DNA from 3 places in the Kitasatospora sp. NPDC042419 genome. Region 3 is predicted to be linked to each of the others. Evidence: riboswitches for the same ligand, from Rfam matches in the RefSeq annotation. Region 3 holds a riboswitch; each other region holds the start of a gene.
What was found. Region 3 has a riboswitch for cyclic di-AMP ahead of AC067J_RS11185 (glycoside hydrolase family 16 protein). Riboswitches for the same ligand answer to the same signal wherever they lie in the genome.

Region 1: another riboswitch for cyclic di-AMP. It lies ahead of AC067J_RS18450 (M23 family metallopeptidase); the one in region 3 lies ahead of AC067J_RS11185 (glycoside hydrolase family 16 protein).
Region 2: another riboswitch for cyclic di-AMP. It lies ahead of AC067J_RS12085 (transglycosylase family protein); the one in region 3 lies ahead of AC067J_RS11185 (glycoside hydrolase family 16 protein).

What each region holds. Positions count from the first base shown of each region.
Region 1 is NZ_JBWKAW010000008.1:206,046-215,889, reverse strand. It holds gene purB (adenylosuccinate lyase) at 1-879, shown strand, start outside; gene AC067J_RS18455 (MFS transporter) at 887-2,437, opposite strand; cyclic di-AMP (ydaO/yuaA leader) riboswitch at 2,748-2,907, shown strand; gene AC067J_RS18450 (M23 family metallopeptidase) at 2,913-3,929, shown strand; gene AC067J_RS18445 (DUF2470 domain-containing protein) at 4,608-5,327, opposite strand; gene AC067J_RS18440 (MFS transporter) at 5,560-6,882, shown strand; gene AC067J_RS18435 (RidA family protein) at 7,003-7,410, opposite strand; gene AC067J_RS18430 (IclR family transcriptional regulator) at 7,456-8,208, opposite strand; gene AC067J_RS18425 (sugar kinase) at 8,205-9,722, opposite strand.
Region 2 is NZ_JBWKAW010000004.1:513,254-523,097, reverse strand. It holds gene AC067J_RS12100 (DUF397 domain-containing protein) at 266-511, opposite strand; gene AC067J_RS12095 (hypothetical protein) at 1,027-1,944, shown strand; gene AC067J_RS12090 (hypothetical protein) at 2,106-4,196, opposite strand; cyclic di-AMP (ydaO/yuaA leader) riboswitch at 4,560-4,756, shown strand; gene AC067J_RS12085 (transglycosylase family protein) at 4,743-6,134, shown strand; gene AC067J_RS12080 (hypothetical protein) at 6,362-6,562, shown strand; gene AC067J_RS12075 (LacI family DNA-binding transcriptional regulator) at 6,635-7,654, opposite strand; gene AC067J_RS12070 (glycoside hydrolase family 13 protein) at 7,680-9,386, opposite strand; gene AC067J_RS12065 (sugar ABC transporter permease) at 9,483-9,844, opposite strand, start outside.
Region 3 is NZ_JBWKAW010000004.1:299,479-309,322, forward strand. It holds gene AC067J_RS11170 (alpha/beta hydrolase) at 1-530, shown strand, start outside; gene AC067J_RS11175 (MoaF-related domain-containing protein) at 619-948, opposite strand; gene AC067J_RS11180 (esterase/lipase family protein) at 1,328-2,692, shown strand; cyclic di-AMP (ydaO/yuaA leader) riboswitch at 3,075-3,242, shown strand; gene AC067J_RS11185 (glycoside hydrolase family 16 protein) at 3,245-4,522, shown strand; gene AC067J_RS11190 (hypothetical protein) at 4,611-5,180, opposite strand; gene AC067J_RS11195 (IclR family transcriptional regulator) at 5,435-6,262, opposite strand; gene aceB (malate synthase A) at 6,445-8,094, shown strand; gene AC067J_RS11205 (8-oxoguanine deaminase) at 8,373-9,758, opposite strand; gene AC067J_RS11210 (nucleobase:cation symporter-2 family protein) at 9,816-9,844, opposite strand, start outside.

The sequences.
Region 1 (9,844 bases), on a different contig from region 3:
TACCCGCTGCGCGGGATCAAGGGTCCGGTCGGCACCGCCCAGGACATGCTCGACCTGCTCGGCGGCGACACCGACAAGCTCTCCGAGCTGGAGCGCCGGGTCGCCGCGCACCTCGGTTTCGACAACGTGCTCACCAGCGTCGGCCAGGTCTACCCGCGCTCGCTGGACTTCGAGGTGCTGACCGCCCTCGTCCAGCTGTCCGCCGCGCCGTCCAGCCTGGCCAAGACGATCCGCCTGATGGCCGGCCACGAGCTGGTCACCGAGGGGTTCAAGGAGGGCCAGGTCGGCTCCTCCGCGATGCCGCACAAGATGAACACCCGCTCCTGCGAGCGCGTCAACGGCCTGGCCGTCATCCTGCGCGGCTACGCGTCGATGACCGCCGAGCTGGGCGGCGACCAGTGGAACGAGGGCGACGTCTCCTGCTCCGTGGTCCGCCGGGTCGCGCTGCCGGACGCCTTCTTCGCCTTCGACGGCCTGCTGGAGACCTTCCTGACCGTCCTCGACGAGTTCGGCGCCTTCCCCGCCGTGATCGAGGCCGAGCTGGACCGCTACCTGCCGTTCCTGGCCACCACCAAGGTGCTGATGGGCGCGGTCCGCGCGGGCGTGGGCCGGGAGACCGGGCACGAGGTCATCAAGGAGCACGCCGTCGCCTCCGCGCTCGCCATGCGTGCCGGCGCCCGGGAGAACGAGCTGCTGGACCGCCTCGCGAACGACGGGCGGATCCCGCTGGACCGGGCCGCGCTGGACGCGCTGCTGGCCGACCGGCTCTCCTTCACCGGCGCCGCCGGTGCCCAGGTCGCCGAGGTCGTCCGGCAGATCGAGGCGGTCGCGGCCGCCCACCCCGAGGCCGCCAAGTACGCCCCGGGTGACATCCTCTGACGTTCCGTCAGGCCTTCGAGGGCCCCGTCGCCGTACCGGTGGCGGGGCCCTCGCCGTGTCCGGGCGCCTCCGGCGGGACGTGGCCCGGATCCAGCTGCGGGGCGGTGGTGGCACAGGAGTAGCGGCAGTCCGGCTCGGCCACCGGGTGGTCCTCCGGGGCCAGCACGTTGCCGCGGACGGTGGCCAGGGCGGTCAGCCCGCCGGTCACCAGCAGCCCGGCGCAGATCAGCATCGCGGTGTGGAACGCCGCGTCCACCGAGGCCGGCACCTGGTAGGCGTCGCCGCTCAGCCCGGCCAGCGCGGGCAGCGCGGCGACCGCGAGCAGACCGGCCGCCCGGGCGGCGGCGTTGTTGACGCCGCTGGCGATGCCCGCGTGCCGGACCTCCACCGCCGCGAGCACCGTCGCGGTCAGCGGCGCGACCAGCAGCACCATGCCGCAGCCCATCACGGTGACGGCCGGCAGCACGTCCGTCCAGTAGGAGGCGTCGGGGCCGATCCGCAGCATCAGCAGCACCCCGGCCGCGCAGAGCAGCGGCCCGACGGTGAGCGGCAGCCGGGGGCCGATCCGCTTGCCCAGCCGGCCGGCCCGCGCGGAGAGCGCCAGCATCAGCACCGTGATCGGCACCAGGGCCACCCCGGAGACCAGCGGGGAGAAGCCGGAGACGATCTGCAGCTGCACGACGAGCAGGAAGAAGACCCCGCTGAACGCCGCGTAGACGGCGAGGGTGACCAGGTTCACCGCGGTGAACAGGCGGGAGGAGAAGAGGCCCAGCGGCAGCATCGGCTCCGGCGTGCGGCGCTCGACCAGGATGAAGGAAGCCCCCAGCAGGAGTCCGGCCGCACCGGTGAGCCAGACCCCGGGAGAGAGGCCCTCCCCGGCGGCGGTCAGTGCGTAGGTGAACGTCCCCAGGGCCAGCGCGGCCAGCACCGCGCCGAGCACGTCGAACCGCCCGGACGAGGCCTCGTCCCGGCTCTCCGGCACGTGCCGGGCGGCCACCGCGACGACCAGCACGGCCAGCGGGACGTTCAGCAGGAAGATCCACCGCCAGCCGGGCCCGTCCACCAGCCAGCCGCCGAGGAACGGGCCGACCGCCGCCGACACCCCGCCGAGACCGGACCAGAGGCCGACCGCGGTCGAGCGGTCCTCGGGGTGGAAGACCGCCTGGAGCATCGCCAGCGATCCCGGGGTGAGCAGCGCGCCGCCGATGCCCTGCACCGCGCGGGCGGCGACCAGCACCTCGATGGTGGGCGCGGCGGCGCAGGCCGCCGAGGCGGCGGCGAACCAGACCACGCCGAGCAGGAAGATCCGGCGCCGGCCGTACCGGTCGCCGAGTGCGCCGCCGAGCAGGATCAGCCCCGCCAGGGTGAGCAGATAGGCGTTCAGCGTCCATTGCAGGGCGGAGAGCGGGGCGCCGAGATCGGTGCCGATCCGGGGCAGCGCGACGTTCACGACGGTCCCGTCGAGCATCGCCAGGCTGGAACCGAGCACCGTTGCCAGAAGTACCCAGCGGCCCTGCGCGGTGCCCAACCGCAGGGTGCCGGCCTCGGAGGTGGCCACGGCCCGATCGTCCGCCCCGGGAGCCGACGTGACAAGGGTCACCGGGGGCGTGTCGGCGAATGGCTTTCCGTGAGTGATCGTGTGCGGACCGGTCCGGAAATCGGCGGAGGGTCGCGGATCAGTGGCACGCGGTGAATCGATTGTGTGCGTACTGTGCAGCTGATCATTCGGAGCGTGACGGAGCTCCGGAGTTTTGTTGTGGGTTCAAGAGATCGACATTGCTTCACCCGGACGGATGAGTTTTAGTTCAGCGACCGCCCGGCGTCAGCCCGGGTGGCCACCGGGTGGAACGCCTAGTCCTGCCGCTGCCCGGTGGTACGCAACGAACTCTGTACGGCAGGAGCGGGGGACCCAAAGGTAAGTCGCCGGACCGGAATTCGCGGTCCGGCTTGGGGTGAAGCCGCCTTGATGCGGCCGGGCAACTCCAGCCCGAACCCGACAGCTCACCTCGCAGGCGTCGGAGAGGACATCCCCCATGCCCGCACAGGCTCGTCGTATCGCCCTGCCCCGCGCCGTCCGCATCGGCATCGCCACCGCCGTCACCGGCGCCGCCTTCGCCCTTCCGCTGGTCACCACCGTCAGCGCCCAGGCCCACGAGGCTCCGGCCGCCAAGCCGCACCAGACCAGCACCTGGACCGGCGCCACCAGCGTCGACGCCGCTCCGGCCCCGGCCGCCGCTCCGGCCGCCGAGACCGCCCCGGCCGCCCCGGCCGAGGAGAGCTACAAGGTCGTCGGCGGGGACACCCTGTCGAAGATCGCCACCGCCAAGAACGTCCAGGGCGGCTGGGAGGCCCTCTACGAGCACAACCGCTCGGTCGTCGGCGCCAACCCGAACCTGATCTACCCGGGCCAGCAGCTCGCGCTCGGTGGCAAGGCCGTCGAGGCCGCGAAGCCCGCCGCGCCCGCCGCCAAGCCGCAGGCCTCGCAGGACTCGGTGAAGCCGGCCGCCAAGCCGGCCGCGCCCGCCGCGAAGCCCGCCGCCCCGGCCGCCAAGCCGGCCGCGCCCGCCGCCAAGCCGGCGCCGGTCCAGGCCGTCCAGGCCGCGAAGCCCGCCGCTCCGGCCCCGGCCCCCGTCGCCGCCTCCTCCGGCTACGTCGCCCCGCTGGCCGTCACCAAGCTCGGCACCGCGTACGGCGTCGCCGGCTCGATGTGGTCCTCCGGCCACCACACCGGCGTCGACTTCTCCGCTGCCACCGGCACCCCGCTGCGCGCCATCGCGGCCGGCACCGTGGTGAAGGCCGGCAACGGCGGCGCCTACGGCAACGAGGTCGAGATCAAGCTCGCCGACGGCAAGTACGCCCAGTACGCGCACCTGTCCTCGATCGCGGTGAAGGTCGGTCAGACCGTCACCGCCGGCCAGCAGATCGGCCTCTCCGGTGCGACCGGCAACGTGACCGGCCCGCACCTGCACTTCGAGATCCGCACCGGCTCGGAGTACGGCTCGGACATCGACCCGATCGCCTACCTGCGGGCGCACGGCGTCTCGATCTGACCGATCCGGTCGATCCGAACGGCCTGACCGATCCGGTCGGTCCGCTCGGGTGCCAGAACCACCGCTGGGTGCGGGGTGAACGACCTCCCGGGATGGTCATGTCGGGTGACCGCTCGACCGGGTGATCGCCGCACCACCAGTGGATCCACGGGCGCGGGACACGCCCGTCCGGCCGGCCCGGTTCGCGAAACCTCCTTTCGCGAACCGGGCCGGCTTTTTTTGGTTTTCGCCCCCCCTGGTGTGTTCGAGGGTCAGGTCTTTCGTCCGGTCATATTCCGTGCCGGGGTCGGGTCCGAGTCCGGGGTCGGGGCCGGGCCCGGTGGGCTTTCGAACGGACGGTGCGTCAGCGCCGATGAGCGGTTCAGCGGTGAAGGGCCGTCGATTCGGGGCGGACGAATCGGGGCGGTCGATTCGAGGCCGTCGATTCGGGGCGGACGATTTCGGGGTGCGGCCTCGGGGACGCGGCTCTGGGGCGCGGTCGACCCGGTGGGCGCTTTCGGAGTCTCCCCGCCGTTTCGTCGTCGGCGCGTGGGCGACCGGCGGAGCGCCGGGGCCGCTGCTCCGCTGGGTCGGGTGAAGTGCCGGTGCGTCAGGCCTGCTGTCGGCCGCCCCGGGTTCGGGTGCTGCCGCGTGCGGGTCCGGGGGCGCGGGGCTGGTGGATCGGTCCGGGGGTGCGGTTCAGCGCCGGTGGGCGGGTACCGCCTGCTGGGCGGCGGTCAGCAGTTGGTGCACCCGGTGGCCGAAGTCGTCCGCGTCGCGGGCCGGTTCGGGGAAGACCAGGCGGACGTCGCGGTGGCCGTGCGGGTGGTCGAGGCGGAGCACCAGGCCGTACCGGTCGAGGGCGAGCGGCCGGACGTCGGGGCGCTCGGCGAGCAGCTCCGGTTCGAGGAGGCGGGTGAGTACGGCGAGCGCGTCCGGGTGGTCGTCGGCGAGGTGGGTCAGCATGCCGGCCTCGTAGCGCGCGAGCGGGTCGGGCGTGGCGAGCGCGAGGTCGGCGCCGGTGAGCGCGCTGGTGCCGTACGGGGTGGAGAGGACGGCGTGGGCGACGTCCAGGCGGAGGTGGACGCTGAGGCCGTCGTCGGCGAGGTGGGCGAGGTGGAGGCGCCCCGCCAGCGTGAGGCGGCCGCGGACCCGGTCCCGGACGGCGACCGGGGCGATGTCGGTGAGGTCGAGGACGACGGGGAGCCCGTCCTGCTCGCGGGCGGTGGCCAGGGTGAGCGGGGCGTCGAGCGGCGCGCGCAGCCGGAGCCGGGAGCCGTGCACGGACACGGGGGTGGTGAGTTCGTGGTGCTCGCCGCAGGCGCGGACGACGACGGAGGAGGCTGCGCAGAGCAGGCTGCCGACCCGTTCGGCGGCGGTGGGCTCGGGGACCTCGGCGTCGAGGGGGGTGGGGCTCATGGCGACCTCCGGCTAGTTAGGTGAGCCTAACCTAATGACTTGCGCCGGGGCAGGCAAGGCGGCGTGGACCGTTGCGGACGGGCGAACGGGGAGTGTGGGCTGTGCGGGCAGATATGCCGCGCTTGCAAGTATCAGGCGTGCGGTCGTATTGTCGACGCTGGTAGTTGCGCATGCAATGGTCTGGTGCGCGGCTGACCGATCCCCTGCAACGCTCCGGAAAGCGATCCCCCTCATGCCCCTCGCGCTCCTGGCGCTGGCGATCAGCGCCTTCGGCATCGGCACCACCGAGTTCGTGATCATGGGCCTGCTGCCCGAGGTCGCCGGCGACTTCTCGGTGTCCATCCCCACCGCCGGCCTGCTCATCTCCGGCTACGCGCTCGGCGTCGTCGTCGGCGGGCCGCTGCTCACCGTCCTCGGCACCCGCGTCCCCCGCAAGGGCATGCTGCTGATGCTGACCGGCCTGTTCATCGCCGGGAACCTGGTCTCCGCGCTGGCCCCCGCCTTCGGGCTGCTGATGGCCGGGCGGATCCTCGCGGCCTTCGCGCACGGCGCGTTCTTCGGCATCGGCTCGGTCGTCGCCGCCGACCTGGTCGCCCCCAACAAGCGGGCCGGCGCGATCGCCCTCATGTTCACCGGGCTCACCGCCGCCAACGTGCTCGGCGTGCCGATGGGCACCCTGCTCGGCCAGCACTTCGGCTGGCGTTCCACCTTCTACGTGGTCGCCGGGCTCGGGGCGATCGGCTTCGCCGGCATCGCCGCGCTCGTCCCCGTCCAGCCCCGGCCGGAGGGTGCCCGGCTCGGCGCCGAGCTGGCCGTCTTCCGCGCCCCGCAGATCTGGCTCGCGCTGACCATGACGGTGCTCGGCTGGGGTGGCATCTTCGCGATGTTCACCTACATCACGCCGATGATGACCGAGCTCGCCGGCTTCTCCGCGTCCAGCGTCACCTGGCTGCTCTTCCTCTTCGGCGTCGGCCTCTTCGTCGGCAACCTGTTCGGCGGCTGGTTCGCCGACCGCGCGCTGATGCGCAGCCTGTACGTGATCCTCGCGGTGCTCACGGTGCTGCTGTTCGCGTTCACCTTCGCCGCGCAGAGCAAGGTCGGCGCGATCGTCACCATCCCGCTGATCGGGGTGTTCGGCTTCGCGACCGTCGCTCCGCTGCAGAAGCGGGTGATGGACCAGGCCGCGGGCGCGCCGACGCTCGCCTCGGCCGCCAACATCGCCGCGTTCAACCTGGGCAACGCGCTGGCCGCCTGGCTCGGCGGGCTGGTCATCTCGGCCGGGCTCGGCTACCAGGCGCCGAACTGGGTGGGCGGGCTGATGGCCGCCGGGGCCCTCGGGGTGACCGTGCTCTCCGGTGCGCTGGAGCGGCGCTCGGGCCTGCGCGGTGGTGGACGGGTGGTGGCGGGCGGTCCCGCGGCGGGTGGCCCGGTTGCGGGCGGTGCCGTGTCCGGCGGGGTGGCCGGTGCCGCGGGCGGGGCTGCCTCCGGCGGGGCGGCCGGTGCCGCGGCGGCCGACGTGTCGTCGGTGGGGGGAGCGGTGGCCGCCGGGCGGTGAGACCCCGGACGGGCGGTGAGACCCCGGTCGGGGCGGTGGGACCCCGGACGGGGCTGGGGACCCGGATGCGCGGAAGGGCCCGGACGAGCGTCCGGGCCCTTCCGTGTGCGGGGCGCGTGGTCAGCCGACGACCGCCTGGGCGTCGATCTCGACCAGCATCGGCTCCTGCGGCAGCTCGACGAAGATCGTGGTGCGGCAGGGCTTCACGCCGCCCGGCTTGATGTTCTCGTCGATGAACTCGGCGTACACCTCGTTCATCAGCGGGAAGTCGGCGCGCTTGGTGAGGTAGACGCGGAACATCACCACGTCCTCGATCGTGGCGCCGCCCGCCTCCACGATCGCCTTGACGTTCTCCAGCGTCCGCCGGGTCTGGGCCTTCACGTCACCGTGGAACAGGTACTCGCCGGTGGCCGGGTCCTGCGGGCCCTGGCCGGAGACCTGGAGGATCGGGCCCTTGCGGACGCCCTGGGAGAACATCCACGCCGGGGCGGGGGCGCCGTCGGTGCGGATCTCGGTCTTGTCGCTCATCGGCTTCCTTCGTTTTCCTTCGTTCCGGTGTTGCCCGGGGACCGCTCAGGTGGCGGGCGGGGTCTGGCCGCAGTCGGCGGAGACCGCCCGGGTGGTGGCGAGCAGGTGGGGCAGCAGCTCCAGCACCTGCTCGTACGGGAGGACGACGTCCGGCACCGAGATCGAGGCGGCGGCGACCACCCGGCCGCTGGCGTCCCGGATCGGCGCGGCCACGCAGTTGATGAACGCCTCGTGCTCGGCGTGGTCCTGCGCCCAGCCCTGGACGGCGACCTTCTCCAGCTCGGCCAGCAGCGCCTCGGGAGTGGTCAGGGTCCGGGCGGTGTGCGGGGTGAAGTCGATGCCGGCCACCACCCGGCGGCGCTCGGGCACCGGCAGGTCGGCCAGCAGCACCTTGGAGACGGCCGCGCTGTGCAGGGCCGCGCGCAGGCCGATCCGCGAGTACATCCGCACCGGGTGACGGGAGTCGTACTTGTCGATGTAGACCACCTCGCCGCCCTCGTACGCGGCCAGGTGGACGGTCTGGCCGGTGGCGGCGTTCAGCTCGGCCAGGTGCGGAGCGGCGATCCGGCGGACCCCGCGCTGCTCCAGGGCCAGGCCGGAGAGCGCGAAGAGCCCGGCGCCCAGGTGATAGCGGTAGGCCGGGTCGCGATAGACGAATCGTTCCTCTTCGAGGCTCTGGAGCAGCCGCAGCACGGTGGTCTTGTGCACGCCGAGCACCTCGGCGAGCTGGTCCAGGGAGCGCTCGCCCTCGCCGAGCTCGGCGAGGATGCGCAGGGCGCGGGTGACGGTCTGGCTCATCGTGCTCCAAGGGCCGGGGAGGCGGCCGGTCGGGGTTCGGCGGCACCGCCCCCGGGCGTCGGTGCCGAGGAGGGCGCGGCCGTCGTGGGAGTGGCCGGTCCGGGCGCCGCCGCCGCGGGGGCCGTCTCGGTGGGTGCGACCGCGGGCAGTACAGGGGACACGATGCCATCCGCCGAGACCCGGGTGGCTGCCCAGTCCTCCGGGGAGGCGGCGAGCAGGGCGGCGACCACCGGCTCCGGCGGCAGCTCGGCCTGGTCGCCGTGGGCGGTCAGCGCGCACGCCGCGCTCAGGTGGCCGAGCCGCAGGCGGCGCCGCTGGTCGAGGCCGCGCACCGTCCCGGCCAGGTAGCCGGCGGCGAAGGCGTCGCCCGCACCGGTCGCCTCGACCACCTCGACGGTGAGCGCCGGCTCGGTGACGGCGCTGCCGTCCCGCTCCAGGGCGGTGACCAGCCGGGCGGCGTCCTTGACCACCACGGTGGCGGGGGAGGGGAAGCGGTGGCGCAGCGCGTGCGGGTCGCCGGTACCGAAGGCGGCCTCGGCCTCGTCGGCGCCGAGCAGCAGCAGGTCGGCCGCGTCCAGCAGCGGCGGGAGCACCGAGACGTCGCGGTCGCGCCAGAGCGCCGGGCGCCAGTTGAGGTCGAAGCTGACCAGCCGGCCCGGGCGGCGGTCGGCGAGCAGGGCGCGGAGCAGGGCCAGGCAGTCGTCGGAGAGCGCCGCGGTGATGCCCGACAGGTGCAGCAGTCGGGCCCCGGCCAGCAACCGGGCGGCGGCCGGGTCGGCGAGCAGCGCCGGGGAGAGCGCGGCGGCGGCGGAACCGCGCCGGTGGTAGTGGAGCCGGCTGCGGCCCGGCCCGAGGTCGTGCCGGTTGCCGCTGGAACCGCCGACCTCCTTGAGGTAGAGGCCGGTCGGGCGGTGCGGGTCGACGGCGACCGCCGACACGTCCACCCCCCGTGCGGTGAGTTCGCCGAGCAGGCGGCGGCCGAAGCCGTCGTCGCCGACCCGGCTGACCCAGGCGCTCGGCACGCCCAGCGCGGCCAGGGCGCCCGCCACGTTCGACTCGGCGCCGCCGACGGAGAGCCGGAACGCCTCCACCGACTCCAGGGGGCCGGGCCGGTCGGGCAGCAGGACGGCCATCGACTCGCCGACGCAGACGGCGATCGGGGCGGCGGGGGTGGGGGCGGGTGCGGGCGCGGGGGCGGTGGGTGGGAGTGGGATGAGGTGGGGGGTGGCGTCGGTGTCGGTGTTGGTGCTGGCGGCGGTGCTGATGCCCGCGGGGTGGTGGGGTGCCTCGGGGGCGGCCGTGGCCGGTGTGGCGTCGGGTGCCTCCGGCCCGGTGGCGGCCGGCCCGGTCGTGTCTGCCCCGTTGGTCTCCGAGCCGCCGGCCGCCGCCCCGGGTGCCGCTGCGCCGTGTGCCTCCGCTCCGGGTGCCTCCGGCCCGGTCGCCGACGGGCCGCCCGGCGACGGGGTACCGGGCGTGGGGGTGCCCGGGCTCACGGCGGCGTCCTGTCGTGGCATCTGCTGGGCTCCTCGGGGTGCTGCGGCCGGCCGGGTGGGGGTGCTGCGGCCGACCGGGTGGCCCGCCTGCCGGGGGCGACCGTCGTTGACCTTCGTCCGGCGCCGATGCTAGAACCGTGCTG
Region 2 (9,844 bases), 210 kb from region 3:
GTGACGGCAGGACACGGGGCCGAGCAGCGCATCGGCCGAACAGGGCGCAGACCCGCAGGACACCGGCCGAACAGGGCACCGGCCCACGGGCGGGACCGACGGAACAACGGGCCCGCGGGAAGCAGCCGACGGCATCGACCGACGGGCACCGACCAGCAGGCGCCGGCCTGCGGGACCGGGGCCGACCGGGCGTCGGCCGGAAAGACAAAGGCCGTCGTGGTGTCAGCACCCACGACGGCCCCCCGATGGTGAAGCCGACGGCCGGTCAGACCGCCAGGTGGTCGAACTCCCCGTCCTTGGCCCCCAGGAGCAGGGCCGCTATCTCGGCCCGGGTGTAGATGAGCGCCGGACCGTCCGGGAAGCGCGAGTTGCGCATCGCCACATCGCCGCCCGGGAGGGCTGCGAACTCGACGCAGTTGCCCTGAGAGTTGCTGTGCAGGCTCTTCTGCCAGACCACGCCCTTGAGGTCCGCAGCGGCCATCCCGTTGTACGTGTCGAACGTGTCGTGCATAGAAATCTCCCGAAGAGCTCCGGAGTGGGTCGTCCAGCTCGGCGCCCCGGCCCTCAGCCGAACGGCTGGGCCGGCCCCGTACCGGCCCGGCACAACGCCTCACTTGACGTGATGATAGCTCCAGTGCACGTGCATCAGCACGGGACGTTGCAGGTGCACGGGCTTTTCGACACCGAACCGGAACTCTTCACGAGCCGCGCACCTGACGGTACGTAAGCGGACATAGCCGACTGAATCGGCAAGCCGCCGATAACCGCCCGTAGGCGACCACCCGCTGAATGTTGATCTTCGGGAGCCGGGAGTCGCACCCCCGTGACCCTCCGTCAGACGATCCCGAACCTGTGAGACATCTCACGCGCCACCCCTGCAACTCGAACCCCCTCCCCCCGCATCTGAGGGGATACCGGGAGGGGAACCGGGTTCAGGTCGGATATGTCCGGTTTTCGGACGGGCCGCCCCTCCTGGTGCGGCAGCCGACTGCAAGGACGGCGGGGTGATGTCCTACGATCTCCGCCATGAGCACCGCAGCCATCCCGGGCGCGCCACTGCCCGTCCGTACTCCAGGCTCCCGTGCGCGGGGGCGCCACCGCCGTCCCGAGCGCCCCGAGATCCCGACCGGCTCCCCGGTCCTGCTCCTCGCCGTGCCCGCGGCCGCCGGACCGGAATCCCGGTCCGTGGTCGAGGAGCTGCTGTCCATCGTCCGCAGCGAACAGAACGGCGTGCAGACGGCGGCCGGCTACCTCCCGGCCCACGAGGCCGGGGCGGGCGCCGAGCGCACCGTCGCCGAGTTGCTGGCCGAGGCGGCCGAGGCGGGCCTGCCCACACCGGTCGTGGTGCCGCTGGTGCCCGGCCCGCACGGCTTCCTGGCCGACCTGCACGAACTCGCCGCCGAGTACGGCGCCCCCGTCACCGACGTGCTGGGCCCGCACCCGCTGCTGGCCGAGGCCGTCCACGTCCGCCTCTCCGAGGCCGGTCTGGCCCGCGCCGACCGGGCCCGGCTGTTCGCCATCGCGACCGCCGCCGACGGCGTGGTGCTCACCACCGTCGGCGGACAGGCCGCCGCCGACGCCGCCGGGATCACCGGCATGCTGCTGGCGGCCCGACTGGCCGTGCCGGTCGTCCCCGCCGCGCTCGACCTGCCCGGCTCGGTGGCCGCGGCCGTCGCCCACCTCCGCGAGATGGGCTCGCAGAACCCGGCGCTGGCCCCGCTGGTGATCGGCCCGGAGGCGGACTCCGAGCTGCTCGCCACGGCCGCCGAGGAGACCGGCTGCCCGTCGGCCGCCCCGCTGGGCGCGTACCCGACCGTGGGCCAGCTGATCGCCTCCACCTACCTGGCCACGCTGCCGGCCGCCGACTTCGAGGCGCATGCCGCCGAGGCCGCGGCCGAGGACGCCGCCGGGGAGCCGTCCGGCGGACGGCACGCCGCCCAGTAGCGCGAGCCCGGGCGCGAGCCCGTACGAAGGCCCGTACGAAGGGGCCCGGAACGCATCCGTTCCGGGCCCCTTCGGCTGCCCCGCCGAGCCGGACCGGACTGCCGCGGCGGCGGGCGGCGGGCCCGGCCGCCACGGCGGAGGCGGCGGGCGGCGGCAGCGCCTCAGCGGCCGACCCGGCTGGTGGGCGCGGCGACGTCCTTCAGCTTCAGCGCGGGCAGCAGCACCGGCCGGGACTGTCCCGCGAAGGTGGCCACAGGCGCGGCCGCGGCGTTCCACTGCGGCTGGGCGGTGCCCTCCTCGTCCGGCTTCCGGACCTTGAGCACCTCGGTCTGCCCGGCCCGGCGCAGCAGGATGTTCTTCGGCCGCACCCCCTCCGGGTCCAGCCAGAGCTCGTTGCCGCCGAACTCGCAGTCCAGCACCAGCACGTCGTCCGGCTGGCCGTCCGGGGTGGCGCGGAAGGCGATCCCGGCCCGGCGGTAGCCGGTGAACCGGCTGCGGCCGAAGGTGACGGACTGTCCGGCGAGTTCGTGCCGGGCGGTGGAGACGGCGAAGTCGCTCTGTCCGGCGGCGTCGACCAGCAGCCCGTCGAAGACGGTGCCCTTGTCCCGGCCGAGCGAGTGCAGCGCCACTCCCCCGCCCGCGTTGCCGTACAGCACGCTCGCGGTGTAGTCGAAGTCGTTGAGGTAGGCGCCGTGCTCGATGCCCCAGCCGCCGTTGTGGTACGCGGCGAACTGGGTGACCACGTGGTGCTGACGGGCGTTGAGCCAGACGAAGATGCCGTCCTGCAGGTTGTTGTGGGCCAGGCAGCGCTCGAAGGTCCAGACGCCCTCGCTGTTCTCCGGCCACTCGAACCCGGAGGCCCCGGTGGCGCCCTGGACGCCGACGGCCACGCAGTCCACCGCCTTGCCGCCGGTGCCCGCGCCGAGGTTGAAGCCGGTCAGCCGGTAGGCGCGGGGGTTGGGTTCGAGCAGCGTGCGGGAGGCTACGCAGGACTCGTACACGATGTCGTCGGAGGGGCGCTGCGGGGTGCGGGTGTCCAGCGGCCCGTCCCACCAGTAGGCGTCCTCCCAGGTCTCGTGGCTGATGCAGCTGCGGAAGGTGATGCCGTGGCTGGCGTGCGGGACGTACGCGTGGCTGCCGGCGTCGCGGACGACCACGCCCTCGACCACGGTGCCGCGGGTGGCGTCGCCGAGCCGGTGGAAGTGGAGCCCGTAGCGGCCGAGGACGGCCGCGGTGATCGGGGCGGTGCCGTCCCGGCCCTTCCAGGTCTCCTTGGTGTCGGCGCGCGGACCGACCCAGCGCAGCGCGGCGTGCCGCACGTCGGCGCGCCGGGAGCTGGTGAGGTGGACGTGGGTGCGGCCCTCGGCGGTGCCCTCGACCCGGACGGTGCGGGTCAGGTTGAGCACCTCGGCGCCGACGGTGACGCCCCCTCCGGCCGCGACCCGGGGGTGGGCGTGCTTGAGCGGCGCCTCCAGGGTGACGGTGGTTCCGCTGACGGACCGGACGGTGACGAGGTCGTAGGCGGCGGCGAAGCCCTCCTGGTCGGGCGGGCCGGTCGGGGTGACGGCCAGTTCGTCGCCGGGGAGCCAGCCGGCGGGCGGGGCGGCCAGGTCGAGGGTGGTGTCGCCGGCCTTCAGCTCGCGGTCGGCGCGGATCCAGGCGGTCTTGGCGGCGCCGTCCAGCCGCAGGTGGCCGGCGCCGGTGACCCAGAGGCCGACGTCGGTGTCGACGACCTTCATGCCGTCACCCTGGAAGCGCCGCTCGTCGACGGCGGGGAAGCGCAGGGTGTGGGTGTGGGTGCCGTCGGGGGCGAGGGCGAGGGTGCCGCGGACCTCGACGTTGCCGGTGGCGGCGAGGGTGAGGGTGCGGTCGGCGGCGAAGGTGAGGGCGCCGGTCGGCTCCACGAGCAGCGTGCCGACGGCGGCGTCGGTGTCGAGCAGCACCCGGTCGGTGATCCGGACGGTGCTCTTCGGGCCGGGTACGGCTCCGCCCCAGCCGGCCGGGTCGGACCAGCGGCGGCCGCTCTGGTCGACGGTGGGCGCGGGGGCGGGCTGTTCGGGTGCGCCGCCGTCCGGGGCGGTCCCGGGCGGTGCGGCGCCGTGGCCGCCGGCCGCCCCCATCGGGTCGGCGCCCGCCGCGGGCGTTCCGGCGACGGCGGCGACCGGCTCGGTCGGGCCGCTCAGCGAGCGCCGGAGGACCTCCTCGCCGCTGACCGCCGCGAAGGCGGTTCCGACGGCGAGCCAGCGCAGCAAAGTGCGGCGGCTTACGGGAGTTCGAGGCGGTTCAGGTGGGATGTCCGCTCTGCGGTGCTTTGCCCTGCGGTGCGCTCCGCGCGGCCTGGCGGCCGGCCGGGCGGCGTCCGGGTCCTCGTCCATGGCCATCGGTGCGTAGCCCTCCCCCCAGACGGCTGCGTCGTCGCCGGCGCACTGCCGACGTTCTGAAGCATAGGCAGTTGCGTTGACCGTGACGGGCGTTGTGCGAAATCGGTCATTTCTGATCATGAAGGACAGCCGCCCACCACGGATTTCGAAAACAGTGATGCGTGTCACACATGTTTGCGGTTTGAACGCGGCTCTGCTTAACGTGCTCCCCGTTCGTGGCCACACGGACCCAGTTCATCCGCAACGCCGAGTCCTGCCGTCGGGTGCGCTGGAAGCACGAAGCACCACGGCAGGAGCGGGGGAACCACAGGTAGTTCGCCCAGGCCGGTCTCCGGACCGACCGGGGCTAGGGGTGAAGCCGCGCCCACAGCGCGGCCGGGCAACTCCAGCCCGAATCCGACAGCTCACCTCGCAGGCGTGGGAGAGGACCGCGTCTTCATGCTGCCCACCAACGGCACCCGCCTGTCCGGCCGTACCCGTCGCGCCATCGCCGCCCTCGGCGTCGCGGGCATCGGCCTCACCGTCCCCTGCCTCACCTCCGGCACCGCCTCCGCCGCCACCGTCGCCACCTGGGACAAGGTCGCCCAGTGCGAGAGCGGCGGCAACTGGAGCATCAACACCGGCAACGGCTTCTACGGCGGCCTCCAGTTCACCAGCTCCACCTGGTCCGCGTTCGGCGGCACCTCGTTCGCCCCGCGCGCCGACCTCGCCACCAAGGACCAGCAGATCGCGACCGCCGAGAAGGTGCTCGCCGTGCAGGGCCCCGGCGCCTGGCCGGTCTGCTCGGTCAAGGCCGGTCTGACCAAGGGCGGCACCCCGGCCGCCGTCGACACCTCGGCCGCCGCCAAGCCGGCCGCCCAGACCCCGGCCGCCCCGGCCCCGGCTGCCCAGACCCCGGCGCCGGCCGCCAAGCCCGCCGCCCAGCCGAAGGCCGCGCAGCCCGCCGCGCCCAAGGCCCCCCAGCAGCAGGCCCAGGCCCCCGCCGAGGCCCCCGCCTCCACCGACGGCGTCCGGCAGGGCGACCGCGGCCAGGACGGCCGGCAGTGGCGCCAGCAGGCCGGCCAGCAGGGCGGCTGGAACCAGGCCGACGACTACACCGTGGTCGCCGGTGACTGGCTCTCCTCCATCGCCGACAAGAACGACGTCCAGGGCGGCTGGGAGCGGCTCTACGAGCTCAACCGCGCCACCCTGACCGACGGCCCGCACAGCATCTACCCGGGCCAGCACCTGACCTTCGGCGACCGCGCCAAGGGCCAGGGCCAGAGCCAGGCCTCGGCCTCGGCCTCGGCCTCGGACGAGTCCGGCAAGGGCTTCGACTGGTTCAACCGCGCCAAGGACGCGCAGCAGGGCGCCGGCCAGGCCGCCGCGCAGACCCCGGCCCCCGCCGCCAAGCCGGCCGCCAAGCCGGCCGCCGGGGCCGAGACCCCGGCCCCGGCCCAGACCGCCACCGGCAGCATGGCCGCCGCCGTCTCCTTCGCCCAGTCGAAGGTCGGCCAGGCCTACGTCTACGGCGGCACCGGCAACGGCGGCTGGGACTGCTCCGGCCTCACCCAGGCCGCGCTGCGTGCCGCGGGCATCTCCGTCCCGCGCGTCGCCGCCGACCAGGCCGCCGCGTCCACCCACGTCTCGCTGGACGCCCTCAAGGCGGGCGACCTGCTGTTCTGGTCCAACAACGGCCAGGACTCCGGCGTCTACCACGTCGCGCTCTACATCGGCGACGGCAAGTACGTCGAGGCCGCCAACCCCAGCTCGGGCGTGCGGACCCAGACCATCGCCAACTGGGCCCCGGACTTCGCCGGCCGGGTCTGACCCAGGAGCGGGTCCGACCCTCTGACGGGTCCGACCCACGAACGCCCGGAGCCCCCGGGGAGGAGCGATCGGACTCCTCCCCGGGGGCTCCGGCGCGCCCCGCGCCGGACGCGGCCGCGCGGGAGCACGCCCCGGCGGGCCGCGGGCGGCCGCCCCGCCGCCGGGAGGTCGTGGTCAAATCCGGCCGCACCGGGCATGCTGCTGCTCTGCACCCGAGGAGGAGTCCCATGGCCCAGGTCACCGTCACGCTCGACGCCAACCTCGCGATCGACGCGATGATGCTGTCCGGCACCAAGAACCCGCAGGACGCCGTCGAACTGATCCTCCGCGACTACCTGGAGCGGGGCCGGCGCACCGAGACCCGGACCGGCGACGCCGCCGACGGCCGCCGGGTCACCCCGGACCGCCCGATCGCCCAGGAGGGCTGAGCGGGCACGACGGACGGCCGGGGTCCGGGAGCGCGTGGCTCCCGGACCCCGGCCGTCCGTCCTTGCGCACCGTCAGCGCGCGCCGGCCCCGGTGGAGCCGCGCATCACCAGCTCGGGCTGGAACATGAACTCCCCGCGCTGGGCGGCGTTCCCGCCGACCTCCTCCAGCAGGGCGTCCACCGCGGCGGTGGCCATCGCCTCCACCGGCTGGCGGATGGTGGTCAGCGGCGGCTCGGTGAACGCTATGAGCGGCGAGTCGTCGAAGCCGACCACCGAGACGTCCTGCGGCACCGTCAGGCCCCGCTGCCGGACGGCGCGGATCGCGCCGAGCGCCATCATGTCGCTGCCGCAGACGATCGCCGTGCAGCCCTTGTCGAGCAGCGCGCCGGCCGCCGCGTGCCCGCCCTCCACGCTGAACAGCGTGTGGTGGACGAGCCCCTCGGCCTCCTCCCGGGAGTGCCCGAGCACCTCCCGCATGGCCGCGGTGAACCCCTCGATCTTCCGCAGCACCGGCACGTACCGGCGTTGCCCGACGGCCAGACCGATCCGCTCGTGGCCGAGTTCGGCCAGGTGCTGGACGGCCATCCACATCGCGGCCCGGTCGTCCGGCGAGATGAACGGCGCGTCGATCTTCTCGCTGTAGCCGTTGATCAGCACGAACGGCACCCCGCGGCCGGCCAGCCGGGCGTACCGGTCGTGGTCGGCGGTGGAGTCGGCGTGCAGGCCGGAGACGAAGACGATGCCCGCGACTCCCCGGTCGACCAGCATCTCCACCAGTTCGTCCTCGGTGGAGCCGCCCGGCGTCTGGGTGCAGAGCACCGGCGTGTAGCCGTGCCGGCTCAGCACCTGCTCGATCACCTGGGCCAGCGCGGGGAAGATCGGGTTGCTCAGCTCCGGGGTGATCAGCCCGATCAGCCCCGCACTGCGCTGGCGCAGCCGGGTCGGCCGCTCGTAGCCGAGCACGTCGAGCGCCGCCAGCACGGTCTGCCGGGTGGCGGCCGAGACGTTCGCCTTGCCGTTGAGCACGCGGGAGACGGTGGCCTCGCTGACCCCCGCCTGCGCCGCGATGTCTGAGAGTCGCGCCGTAGTCACGGTCCCAGAGCCTATTGCAACCACGTCAGACCGCCCACCAGTCGGTGCTGTCCGGTGCGAGCACCGTCTCGTCGCCGTCGAGCAGCGGGTCCGCGCCGGCGGAGCCCAGCAGCAGCCGGCCGGGCACCGGTATCCGGACCGGCTCGGCGGTGGCGTTCACCGTGCAGACGAAGTCGCCGCGGCGGAACGCCAGGGTGCCCTCGGGGCTCTCCAGCCACTCGACCCCGGTGCCGGCGCCGAGCTCGGCCCGCGCCCGGCGGACGGCCAGCGCGGAGCGGTACAGCTCCAGGGTGGAGGTCGGGTCGCCGGTCTGCGCCTCGACGCTGAGCCCGGCCCACTCGGCGGGCTGCGGCAGCCAGCTGGGACCGCCGGCGGCCGGTCCGAAGCCGTACGGGGCCTCGGCGCCGGACCACGGGATCGGGACGCGGCAGCCGTCGCGGTAGCCGTCCTGGCCGGCCTTGCGGAAGAACGACGGGTCCTGGCGGACCTCGTCGGGCAGGTCGGTGACGTCCGGCAGGCCGAGCTCCTCGCCCTGGTAGAGGTAGGCGGAGCCGGGGAGCGCGAGCATCAGCAGGGTGGCGGCGCGGGCCCGGCGCAGGCCGAGGGCGCGGTCGCCGGCGGTGCGGATCTGGGTGCCGAGGCCGGGCGGGTTGGCGAACCGGGTGGCGTGCCGGGTGACGTCGTGGTTGGAGAGCACCCAGGTGGTGGGGGCGTCGACCGGGCGCATCGAGTCGAGCGAGAGGTCGATCACCGAGCGCAGCTCGGCGGCGTCCCAGGAGGTGCCCAGGTACTGGAAGTTGAAGGCCTGGTGCAGCTCGTCGGGACGGACGTAGTTGGCGGTCCGCTGGACGGTCGGGGTCCACGCCTCGGCGACGCCGATCCGCTGCCCCGGGTACTCGTCGAGGATCTTCCGCCAGCTGCGGTAGATCTCGTGCACGCCGTCCTGGTCGAAGAACGGCATGACGTCGTTGCCGAGCAGCTTGAGCTGGTCGGAGCCGCCGATGTCGGGCAGGCCGGGGGCCTTGACGAGACCGTGGGCGACGTCGATGCGGAAGCCGTCGACGCCCATGTCCAGCCAGAACCGGAGGATGGAGCGGAACTCGTCGGCGACGGCCGGGTTCTCCCAGTTGAAGTCGGGCTGCTCCGGTGCGAACAGGTGGAGGTACCAGTCGCCGGGGGTGCCGTCCGGGTCCTCGGTGCGGGTCCAGGCCGGGCCGCCGAAGATGGACTCCCAGTCGTTGGGCGGCAGTTCGCCGTTCTCGCCCTTGCCGGGGCGGAAGTGGTAGCGGTCGCGCAGCGGCGAAGCCGGGCCCTCGCGCAGCGCGCGCTTGAACCACTCGTGCTGGTCGGAGGAGTGGTTGGGGACGAGGTCGACGATGATCCGCAGGCCCAGCCGGTGCGCGTCGCGGATCAGCGCGTCGGCGTCCAGCAGGGTGCCGAACATCGGGTCCACCGCGCGGTAGTCGGCGACGTCGTAGCCGGCGTCGGCCTGCGGGGAGGCGTAGAACGGCGAGAGCCAGACGGCGTCCACACCGAGGTCGCGCAGGTAGGGCAGGCGGCTGCGGATGCCGGGCAGGTCGCCCATGCCGTCACCGTTGGAGTCGGCGAAGCTGCGCGGGTACACCTGGTAGATGACCGCGTCCCGCCACCAGCCTCTGTCCGCGCCGGCACCGGCCTCGTGAGCGGTGGCGTCGGCGGCGGGCCGGGAGGTGTCGGCCAGGTTCTGGGTCATGGACGGTATCCCTCGGGAATCAGAGGAGCGGAGATCGGGGGAGCGGAAGCGGTCGGGCGCGGCGGACCGCGGTCAGGAGCCGCGGACCGGGCGTGCTCAGGACTTGGAGGCGCCGGCGGTCAGGCCGGTCACCAGGTGGCGCTGCACCAGGTAGAAGAGGACCGACGACGGGATCGCGATCAGCACGGCGGTGGCGGCCATCAGGTTCCACTGGGCGTCGTGCTCGCTGACGAAGGTCTGCAGGCCGACGGCCAGCGTGTACTTGTCGGAGCTGAGCATGAAGGTGGAGGCGAAGGCGACCTCGGCCCAGGCGGTCAGGAAGGAGTAGAACGCGGCCACCGCCAGGCCCGGGCGGGCGAGCGGCAGCACCAGCCGCCAGAAGGTGCCGATCGGGGTGAGCCCGTCGACCCGGCCGGCCTCGTCGATCTCCACCGGGATGGTGTCGAAGTAACCCTTCA
Region 3 (9,844 bases):
CGGGCGGTGCCCAGTCCGAGTCGTACTTCACCAAGGACGTGCCGTCGGCGATCCAGGCGACCTACCGGGTCTCCGCCGACCCGCAGGCGTGGGCGTTCATGGGCAACTCGACGGGCGGGTACTGCGCGCTCAAGCTGGCCATGCGCCACCCGGAGGTCTTCCCGACCGCCGTCTCGCTCTCCGGCTACTACCAGGCCGCCGAGGACCCGACCACCGGGGACCTCTTCAAGGGCAGCGAGCAGCGGCGCAACGAGGCCGACCTGATGTGGCGGCTGAAGAACCTGCCGCAGCCCAAGGTCGCCGTGCTGCTGGCCGGCACCAAGGAGGGGGACGGCAACTACCGGCGCGAGACGGAGGCCTTCGTGGCCGCGACGCGCAGCCCGATGAAGGTCTCCTACAGCATGCTGGAGACCGGCGGCCACAACTTCGAGACCTGGAGCAAGCTGCTCCCGTCCTCGCTGGAGTGGATCTCCCAGCACCTCGTGGTGCCCGGCCGGCCGTCCGGTCAGGTGCCCGGCCAGCCGGTCTGACCGGGTCTCCCCGGCCCACCGGTCTCCCGGGCCCGCCGGTCGGCAGTGCGGACGGCGGGCCCGGCCGGGAAGCCCCGGGCGGCGGGCCTCAGGCCACCGACTGCAGCGTGCCGGTGTGCAGCTCGCCGACCCGGCCGCCCTCGCCCTCGTACGTCCAGAACGCACGGACCGTCATCCGGCCGAGGTCCATGACGTGGCTGACGGTGATGCCGCTCTGCTCGGTCCAGCTGACGAAGTACAGCTGCGGTCCGACCTCGGCGACGTGCAGGGCGACGTCCTCCCACTGGCCGGCCGACTCACCGAGGCCCTCCCAGCGCAGCCGCTTGCCGTCGGCCGAGTAGGCGTTGCGGAAGGCCGCGCCGTTGTCGACCTGGAACAGGAAGGTGCGGCCGGCGAAGCCGGGCAGGGGCGCGGTCATGGTGGGGCTGGTCCTCGTCTCGAATGCGGTTCTCGGCGTGGTCCGGACGGCGCCGGCACGGGTTGGATCTCCAACCTATCCGACTGCCCCGTCTTTCGCGGCGTAGTCGGGCACCCGGCCACACACCGGCGGACCGGGCCCCGCGCCGGACCAGCGGCGCCGTGCCGTGCCGTGCCGTGCCGTCCCGCCCCATCCCGTTCCGCCCCGTCTCGTGCCGTCCCGTGCGGTGGCGTCGGTACGGAACCCACCAGGGCGCCGTCCGCCACCGCGCGCTCGCCGCGGGTGGGCCACCGGCACATGGGAACCCGGCACGCCCGCCCGTACGGTGTGCACGCTCCGGCCCACCGGGACGTGGGCCGCCCCCCACCGGGAGCCGCCGATGATCACCACCGCACGCGTCACCACCGCACGCGTCGCCGTCACACGCGTCGCCGTCACACGCTTCACCGCCGCGAGATCCGCCGCCCTCGCCACCGTCCTGGCCCTCGCCGCCCTCCTCCTGTCCGTCCCGGCACAGGCCGCCCCCGCCGCCCACACGCCCACCGCCGGACCGGCCGTCGCCCCCGCCACCGCGGCCCTCGCCCTGGAGGCGACCCACCCCGCACCCGGCAACGGCTGGGCCAAGGTCGAGCGCTACCTCGACACCACCCCGGGCATCCCCGCCGAGCAGTACCCGCCCGGCGGCCGGGGCGACCAGGACGGAGCCCGCCTCACCTACTTCGGCGGGGTCCGCCAGCCCTTCGCCGGCCGCTTCCTGCTCTACTCCGCCGCCGGCTGGGACACCGGAACCAGGGCGACCCCGGTCCTGCTCGTCCACGGCGTCAACGACAACGCCGACCGCGCCTGGGCCGATCCCGGAGAGTCCGGCGGCTGCGGCGCCCCCGCCTGCCCGGGCACCGGACTGGCCCAGTACCTCGCCGCGACCGGCCACCGCGTCTTCGCGGTCGGCTTCGCCCACAAGCAGGGCGACAACCTCCTGCAGGCGCAGGCCGTCGGCGACGCGATCGCGCTCGTCCGGGCCCGGCTCGGCGTGCCGCAGGTGGACGTCGTCGCGTGGAGCAAGGGCGAGGCCGCGGCCCGCGCGTACGTCTCGTCGGTGCGCCCGGCCTGGGGACGGGCGTACGCGGGTGACGTCCGCCGCCTGGTCACGCTCGGCGGGCCGCACGGCGGCCTCGACTACGTCTACGCGCACGGCTGGGCCTTCTCCCTCGCCACCTGGCCGGCCTGCGGCGGCACGGCCAACGCGCCGTCCCCGCACCTGTTCATGACCTGCTACGGGACGTACACCGCCCAGCCCTGCCTCGGGGTGCTGCCGAGCGGCGGGTACGACTGCTACCCGGGGCAGCGCCAGCTGCTCGCGCGCTGGGACGGCCGGTACGGGGTGGACGGCAGCGCGCAGGACTGGTGGACCACCTACTACGGAGGCCAGGGCTTCTACACCTCGGGCCAGGGCATCCAGGCCGCGATCGACGCGGGCTCGCTGATCGCGCCGCTCCAGCGGGCCGGGATCCCGGCGGCGGTCCGGACCTTCCTGCTGGCCGGCGGCTCGGCGGACATCCCGGGCGTGCTCAACGAGAACCGGGGGCCGAGCGACGGGATCGTCTTCACCGCGAGCGCGCTGGACACCACCGGGATCGGCACCGTCGGCGGCACCCGGCTGCTGTCCGGCCTCAACCACCTGGAGCTGGCCTGGGCACCCGAGGCGATGGGACAGGTGGCCGCCTGGCTCGACCAGCTGCCCTGAGGGGCCCGGGCGGCCCGGGCGCCTTCGCGGGCGCCCGCCCCGCCCGACGCCCGCGGCCTTCCCGACGCCCGTGGCCTTCCCGGCGCCTGCGCGCCCGCCCGCTCCGCCCGGCGCGCCCGCCCGCTCCGCCCGGCCGCCCCGCACCCGGGCACGGAGGGGCGCGCCGGGGCCGGAACGCTCCGCCGACGGGCGCGAGCCGGGCCGCTCGCCCAACTGATCAACTCCGCAGGCACGTTGATCATCCGCGCCGCCCGGTCTGTGAGCTGCGCGACAACCGCCCGTACGGAGTTGTCCGGTCCCCGACGGCCTGCCTAGCCTGCAGGGGCGTCCGCTGTCGCGGACTCCCGCCGTCGGGACGCCGAGTCCTGTCCACCCGCCGGTCGGCACCCGAGCACCACAGCGGACGGGAGCGGGGGACCCAAGGTCAGTGCCCCGGTCCGTGCGCCCCCGCGCCCCGGACCGCGGCTAGGGGTGAAGCCGCTCCACAGGCGGCCGGGCAACCTCAGCCCGAACCCGACAGCTCACCTCGCAGGCGTCGCAGAGGACCCAACCATGCCCACTGCCTCCCAGCAGCCTGCCCGGCGCCGCGCGCCCCGCCACGCCCGCCCCTCCCACCGGGGCCGCACCGCAGCCATAGCCGCCACCGGAGCGCTCGCCGTCACCGGCGCCGGTCTGCTCGGTGTCCCGGCCATTACCGGTGCCCAGGCCGCCACCGCGCCCGCCGCGGCCGCGCCCACCGTCACCCAGGACAGCCTCACCCCGGCCGCCATGGTCGCCGGCAAGGCCTCGGCCGCGTCACTCAGCGTCCACTCCTCGGCCTGCTTCACCGCCAAGACCGTCGGGGTCGGCATCCGCGACGCGGCCGGCCGCAACCTCGACTTCCCCGGCAGCGCGAGCAACGCGCAGATCTGCCCGAGCGGCCTGTCGATCACCACCGGCGCGCGCACCCTGGCGGCCGGCACCTACACCCAGTTCGGCTTCTGGCAGGACCTCGGCGGCGCCTGGCACAACCTGCCCTCCCGCCAGCTGGTGGTCTCCACCACCGCCACCCCGACCCCCACCCCGGCGCCGACGACGTCCCCCACCACGAGCCCGACGACGAGCCCCACCACGAACCCGACGACGCCCGCCACCGGTGCCCCCGTCGCGGGCAAGAAGCTGACCTGGTCCGACGAGTTCAGCGGCCCGATCGCCTACGGCTCCCGCTGGACCGGCGACCGGAGCAGCGCCTACCACTACGGCAACCACAACCCGGACGACAACAAGCTCGACTGGCTCAACAAGAACAACGTCAGCGTCTCGGGCGGCGCCGCCACCTTCACCGCCAAGCCGGGCGCCAACAAGCTGGAGAACGGCAAGCAGTCCTGGGACACCGGGCTGCTCACCACCGAGTACTCCAGCGAGGGCTTCCAGGTGAAGACCGGCGACTACGCCGAGACCCGGGTCAAGCTCCCCGCCGGCACCGGCGCCTGGCCGGCGCTCTGGACCTGGAAGAACGGCAACGGGGAGATCGACACCTTCGAGTACCACCCCGACAACCCGAACCTGCTGGAGCTGACCAACCACGTCAAGCCGGGCCACCTGTACTACACGGACGCCAAGGCGATCTCGAAGGACGGCTGGGTCACCATCGGCACCCACTACGGGGCCACCTCCGTCGACTGGTACGTCAACGGGGTCAAGGTCTTCTCGGACGGCAAGGGCGTCGGCACCAACTGGTCCGCGTACCTGATCCTCAACCTGTCCCTGAGCGCGGGGCAGTACCACCCCGCGCCCCAGGGCACCGCGCCGATCACCTTCGCCGCGGACTACGTCCGGGTCTACCGCTAGGACGCACCCGGCGGACGACACTTTGCAAAGTGACACTTTGCAAAGGCGTCCGGACGGAACCCGGAATACGTGGAGACCGCCGGCCCCGTCAGGAGCCGGTGGTCTCCACGACCCGGGTCGTGAACGGCTGCCGGTTGTTGGCCTCGTTCCGGTCGTCGTCGCTGCGCACCGCGACGTAGCCGCCCTCCAGGTCCCCGAGGGGCACGGTGGTGGCGAGCCGGACGGGGATCAGGGCGGTCGCGCTGTGGAACACGTCGAGCCCGGCCGGGAAGGTGCAGCGCACCCGGTGGCCGTTCTGGAACTCGTAGCAGTTCTCCGGGAAGAACGGGCCCTCGGCCGTCACCCCCTCCGGGAGGGTGACCACCACGGTGAACGTGGAGGCCGTCCGCTCCGGGCCTCCGTTGCCGATGAAGGCGTGCACCGTGGTGGTGCCGCCCGGCGCCACGGCATCCGGGTCCAGCCGGACCACCTCCAGGTCCGAGTCGGAGGGCGCGGGCACCGCGGGCGCAGCCGCCGCGTTCTCCTTGCCCGGGTCGGTGTCCGCCGCCGGGTCGGTGTCCGGACACGCCCACGCCGGTCCGGCGGCCAGCGCCACCAGCGCGGTCCCCGCCGTCAGCGACCTTCCGAGGAAACTCCGTACGGACCCTCTGCGCGACATCGCCGCTCACCCTGCCTCTGCGTTCGTGCGCCCGCGCCGTCGCGGGCACGTCCCGACCCAGAGTGACCGACCCGTCCGCCCCTGCCGGGCCAACCCGCCTTCGGGTCGCCCGAGCGGGCGAACGCGAGTACGGAAAGTCGGCGTTACCGACTTCCTGCGCGGGAAACCTCCGACCGCGCCTCCGACAGTGCCCCGGGCGGCGCCTCCGCGGTCCCTCCGCCGGTGCCTCCGGCCGTCGCCGCCGACGGCACTGCTCAGGGGGCCAGGACCTGCCCGAGCCGGGCCGCGATCCCGTGCATCACCGGCACCAGCGAGGCCGCGCCGGCCTGTTCCTCCAGCGCCCGGACCCGGGCCTCCGGGCCGGAGACCGACAGCGCCGTCGGCGTGGGCGCGCCGGGCACCGCGAGCGCGATGCAGCGCACCCCGATCTCCTGCTCCTGGTCGTCCACCACGTAGCCGCGCTCGCGCGCCTCGGCGAGCTGGCGGAGCAGCTCCTGCGGGTCGGTCACGGTGTGCGGGGTGTGGGCGGGCAGCGGGTTGGGGCCCAGTACGGCGCGCGCCTCCTCCTCGGGAAGCTGCGCCAGCAGCGCCTTGCCGACCCCGGTGCAGTGCGGCTGCACCCGGCGGCCGACCTCGGTGAACATCCGCATCGAGCGCCGTGACTGCACCTGCCCGACGTACACCACCTCGCCGCCCTCCAGCACGGCCAGGTTGGCGGTCTCGCCGGTGGCCTCCATCAGCTCGGCCAGGTAGGGGCGGGCCCAGCTGCCGAGCAGTCGCCCGGCGGTCTCGCCGAGCCGGATCAGCCGCGGGCCGAGGGTGTAGCGGCGCGCCGTGTCCTGGCGGACATAGCCCTGCTGCACGAGGGTACGAACCAGGCGGTGGATGGTCGGCATGGGCAGGCCGGAGGAGGAGGAGAGTTCGCTGAGCGTGGCCACCCCGCCCGCGTCGGCCAGCGCCTCCAGCAGCTGGAAGGCGCGCTCGACGGACTGCACGCCGCCGCCGGTGCGCTCCGGGGTCGGTGCCCGGTCGGGTGCTCTGTCGGACGCGGTGTCGGACGCGCTGTCGGAGGTCGGGGCCACCGGCGTTCCCTTCGCTGTCGGGGGAGGAGTACAGTCCCAGCGATCTCCTCAACAAACCGTTGAAATTCTGTATCGCGGAAACTAGTCTCCACCTTACAGAATCAAGCCCTCCGTTTGCTGGGGTTCGGATCAACTGTCGACCGACCGCCTCAAGGATCAACTGTCTTAGGAGTGTCCTGCTCATGGCTACAGATCAGGGACCCGGCGCCCCCTCCGCCGCTCCGGTCGTCACTGTCGCCGGTCCGCGCGTCCACCGGGCCGAGGAGGTGCTCACTCCGGAGGCGGTCGCCTTCGTCGTCGGCCTGCACCGCGCGTTCGAGGGGCGCCGCCGCGAGCTGCTCGCCCGCCGCCGCGCCCGCCGTGCCGAGATCGCCCGCACCGGCACCCTGGACTTCCTCCCGGAGACGGCCGCCGTCCGCGCCGGCGACTGGCGGGTCGCCGAGGCGCCCCGGGCGCTCCAGGACCGGCGGGTCGAGATCACCGGCCCCACCGACCGCAAGATGGTGATCAACGCACTCAACTCCGGTGCCCGGGTCTGGCTCGCCGACTTCGAGGACGCCACCTCCCCGACCTGGGAGAACGTCGTCAGCGGCCAGATCAACCTGATCGACGCCTTCGAGGGCAGGATCGACTTCACCTCCGCCGCAGGCAAGGCCTACGCGCTCAGGCCCGCCGCCGAACTGGCCACCGTCGTGGTCCGCCCGCGCGGCTGGCACCTGGACGAGAACCACCTGCTGGTCGACGGCGAACCGGTGGCCGGCGCCTTCCTCGACTTCGGCCTCTACTTCTTCCACAACGCCGGCCGGCTGCTCGCCCGCGGCGCCGAGGACCCGAACTCCGGCCCGTACTTCTACCTCCCGAAGACCGAGAGCCACCTGGAGGCGCGGCTCTGGAACGACGTCTTCACCCACGCGCAGGCCGAACTCGGCATTCCGCACGGCACCGTCCGCGCCACCGTGCTGATCGAGACCATCACCGCCGCGTTCGAGATGGACGAGATCCTCTACGAGCTGCGCGAGCACGCCGCCGGGCTCAACGCGGGCCGCTGGGACTACCTGTTCTCCATCGTCAAGAACTTCCGCGACGCGGGCGAGCACTACATCCTGCCGGACCGCAACAGCGTGACCATGGCCTCGCCGTTCATGGCCGCCTACACCCGGCTGCTCGTCCGGACCTGCCACCGGCGCGGTGCCCATGCGATCGGCGGCATGGCCGCGTTCATCCCCAGCCGCAGGGACCCGGAGGTCAACGCGGCCGCCCTGGTGAAGGTCACGGCCGACAAGGAGCGCGAGGCGGGCCACGGATTCGACGGCTCCTGGGTCGCCCACCCGGACCTCGTCCCGGTCGCCCGCGCCTGCTTCGACGCCGTCCTCGGCGAGCGCCCGCACCAGAAGGAGAACCCCGGCCCGGTCGAGCCGGTCACCGCCGCGGATCTGCTCGACATCGCGGGCGCCGGCGGCAGCTGCACCCGTGCCGGGCTGCACAACGCGGTTCAGGTCGGCATCCGCTACATCGAGGCCTGGCTCCGCGGCCTGGGCGCGGTCGCCATCTTCGACATGATGGAGGACGCCGCGACCGCGGAGATCTCCCGCTCGCAGATCTGGCAGTGGATCCACAACGACGTCGTCCTCGCCGACACCGGGGAGAAGGCCACCGCCGACCTCGTGCGTCGTCTGGTGGCCGAGGAGCTGGCCGGGCTCCGGTCCGAACTGGGCGACGAGGCCTACGCCGCCGGACGCTGGCGCGAGGCCGCGCAGCTCTTCGAACAGGTCGCCCTGGCCGAGGAGTTCGCGGACTTCCTGACCCTCCCCGCGCTTCCCCTGCTGGGCTGACCCCCAACCTATCCGCCGCAACCCCCGCCGCCCTCTGCCGTGTTGGAGCAGAGGGCGGCTCCTTTTCCGCCGTCCCGTACGGTGCGCCGCACGCGGGGACGCCGCCGCCCCGGACCCTCGCCGTGGGTCCGGGGCGGCGGTCCGCCGGGACCCCCGAGGGGGTGTCCGGCGGAGTCCGGGTGACGCACCGTCCCTGGGCGGCCCGGAGTTCGAAGGGGACGAGCTCATGCGGAGGAAGACGAGGAAGACGAGGAGGACGAGCAGGAGGAGGGGGCGGGTCAGACGGGGCGGGCGGCGAGCTCCCGGGCGGCGCGGGCACAGGCCTGCGCGATGCGGTCCTCGTTCACCGTCGTCAACTGCCCCTTCTCGACCACCGCGTTGCCGTTGACGAAGAGCACCGCCAGCGGCGGCAGGGCGCCGAGGGTCAGGGCGGCGACCGGGTCGGCGATCGAGGAGTGCATGACGCCGTCGAGCTTCCAGAGCGCGAGGTCGGCGAGCTTGCCGGCCTCGACCGAGCCGATCTCGTTCTGCCGGCCGAGCACCCGGGCGCCGCCCATGGTGCCCAGGCGCAGCGCCTGGCGGGCGGTGAGCGCCTTCGGGGAGCCGTGCAGGCGGTTGATCAGCAGCGCGTTGCGCAGCTCGGTGCCCAGCTCGCCGGACTCGTTGGAGGCCGTGCCGTCGACGCCGAGGCCGACCGGTACGCCGGCCCTCAGCATGTCGGGGACGCGGGCGATGCCGGCGCCGAGCCGGGCGTTCGAGGAGGGGCAGTGGGCGACGCCGGTGCCGGTCTCGGCGAACTTGGCGATGTCGGAGTCGTTCATGTGGACGCTGTGCGCCATCCAGACGTCCTCGCCGAGCCAGCCGACCGACTCGAAGTAGTCGGTCGGGCCCATCCCGAACAGCTGCTTGCAGAACGCCTCCTCCTCGGCCGTCTCGGAGCCGTGGGTGTGCAGGCGGACGCCCTTGCGGCGGGCCAGGACGGCGGACTCGCGCAGCAGTTCGGTGGAGACCGAGAACGGCGAGCAGGGCGCGAGGGCGATCTGCAGCATGGAGTCGGAGGAGGCGTCGTGGTACCGGTCCACGGCCTCCTCGGAGGCGGTCAGGATGGCGTCGAGCTCCTCGACGGCGTGGTCCGGGGGCAGGCCGCCGTCCTTCTTGCCGCGGTCCATCGAGCCGCGCAGGGCGGTGAACCGCAGGCCCAGTTCGCGGACGGCCTCGATCTCGGCGCCGAGGATGTCGCCGCCGTCCTTCGGGAAGACGTAGTGGTGGTCGGCGGCGGTGCTGCAGCCGGACTTGAGCAGTGCGGCGGCGGAGCCCTGGGCGGCGGCGTGGACGAGCCGGTCGTCGATCCGGGCCCAGGTGGGGTAGAGGGCGACGAGCCAGTCGAAGAGGATGTCGTCCTGGGCGAGGCCGCGGGTGATCCACTGGTAGAAGTGGTGGTGGGTGTTGACCAGGCCGGGGGTGACGAGGTGGCCCTCGGCGTTGATCCGGCGCACCACGTCGTCCAGCCACTGCGGGGCGGGGCCTTCGCCGACCGACTCGATCCGGTTGCCGAGGACGACCACGTGGCCGCGGGTGTACTCGGTGTCGTGGGCGTCGACGGTGGCGATCGCGGCGTTCTCGATGACGATCCGCTGGTCGGCGGGCGGGGGCTGGACTGCCATGGTGTGACTCCAAGGGGGAAGGCCGGGCGGGCACGGGGCGCATGCCCGCCCGGTGGGTCAGGACGGTGTCGCCGTCGGCGCCGTCG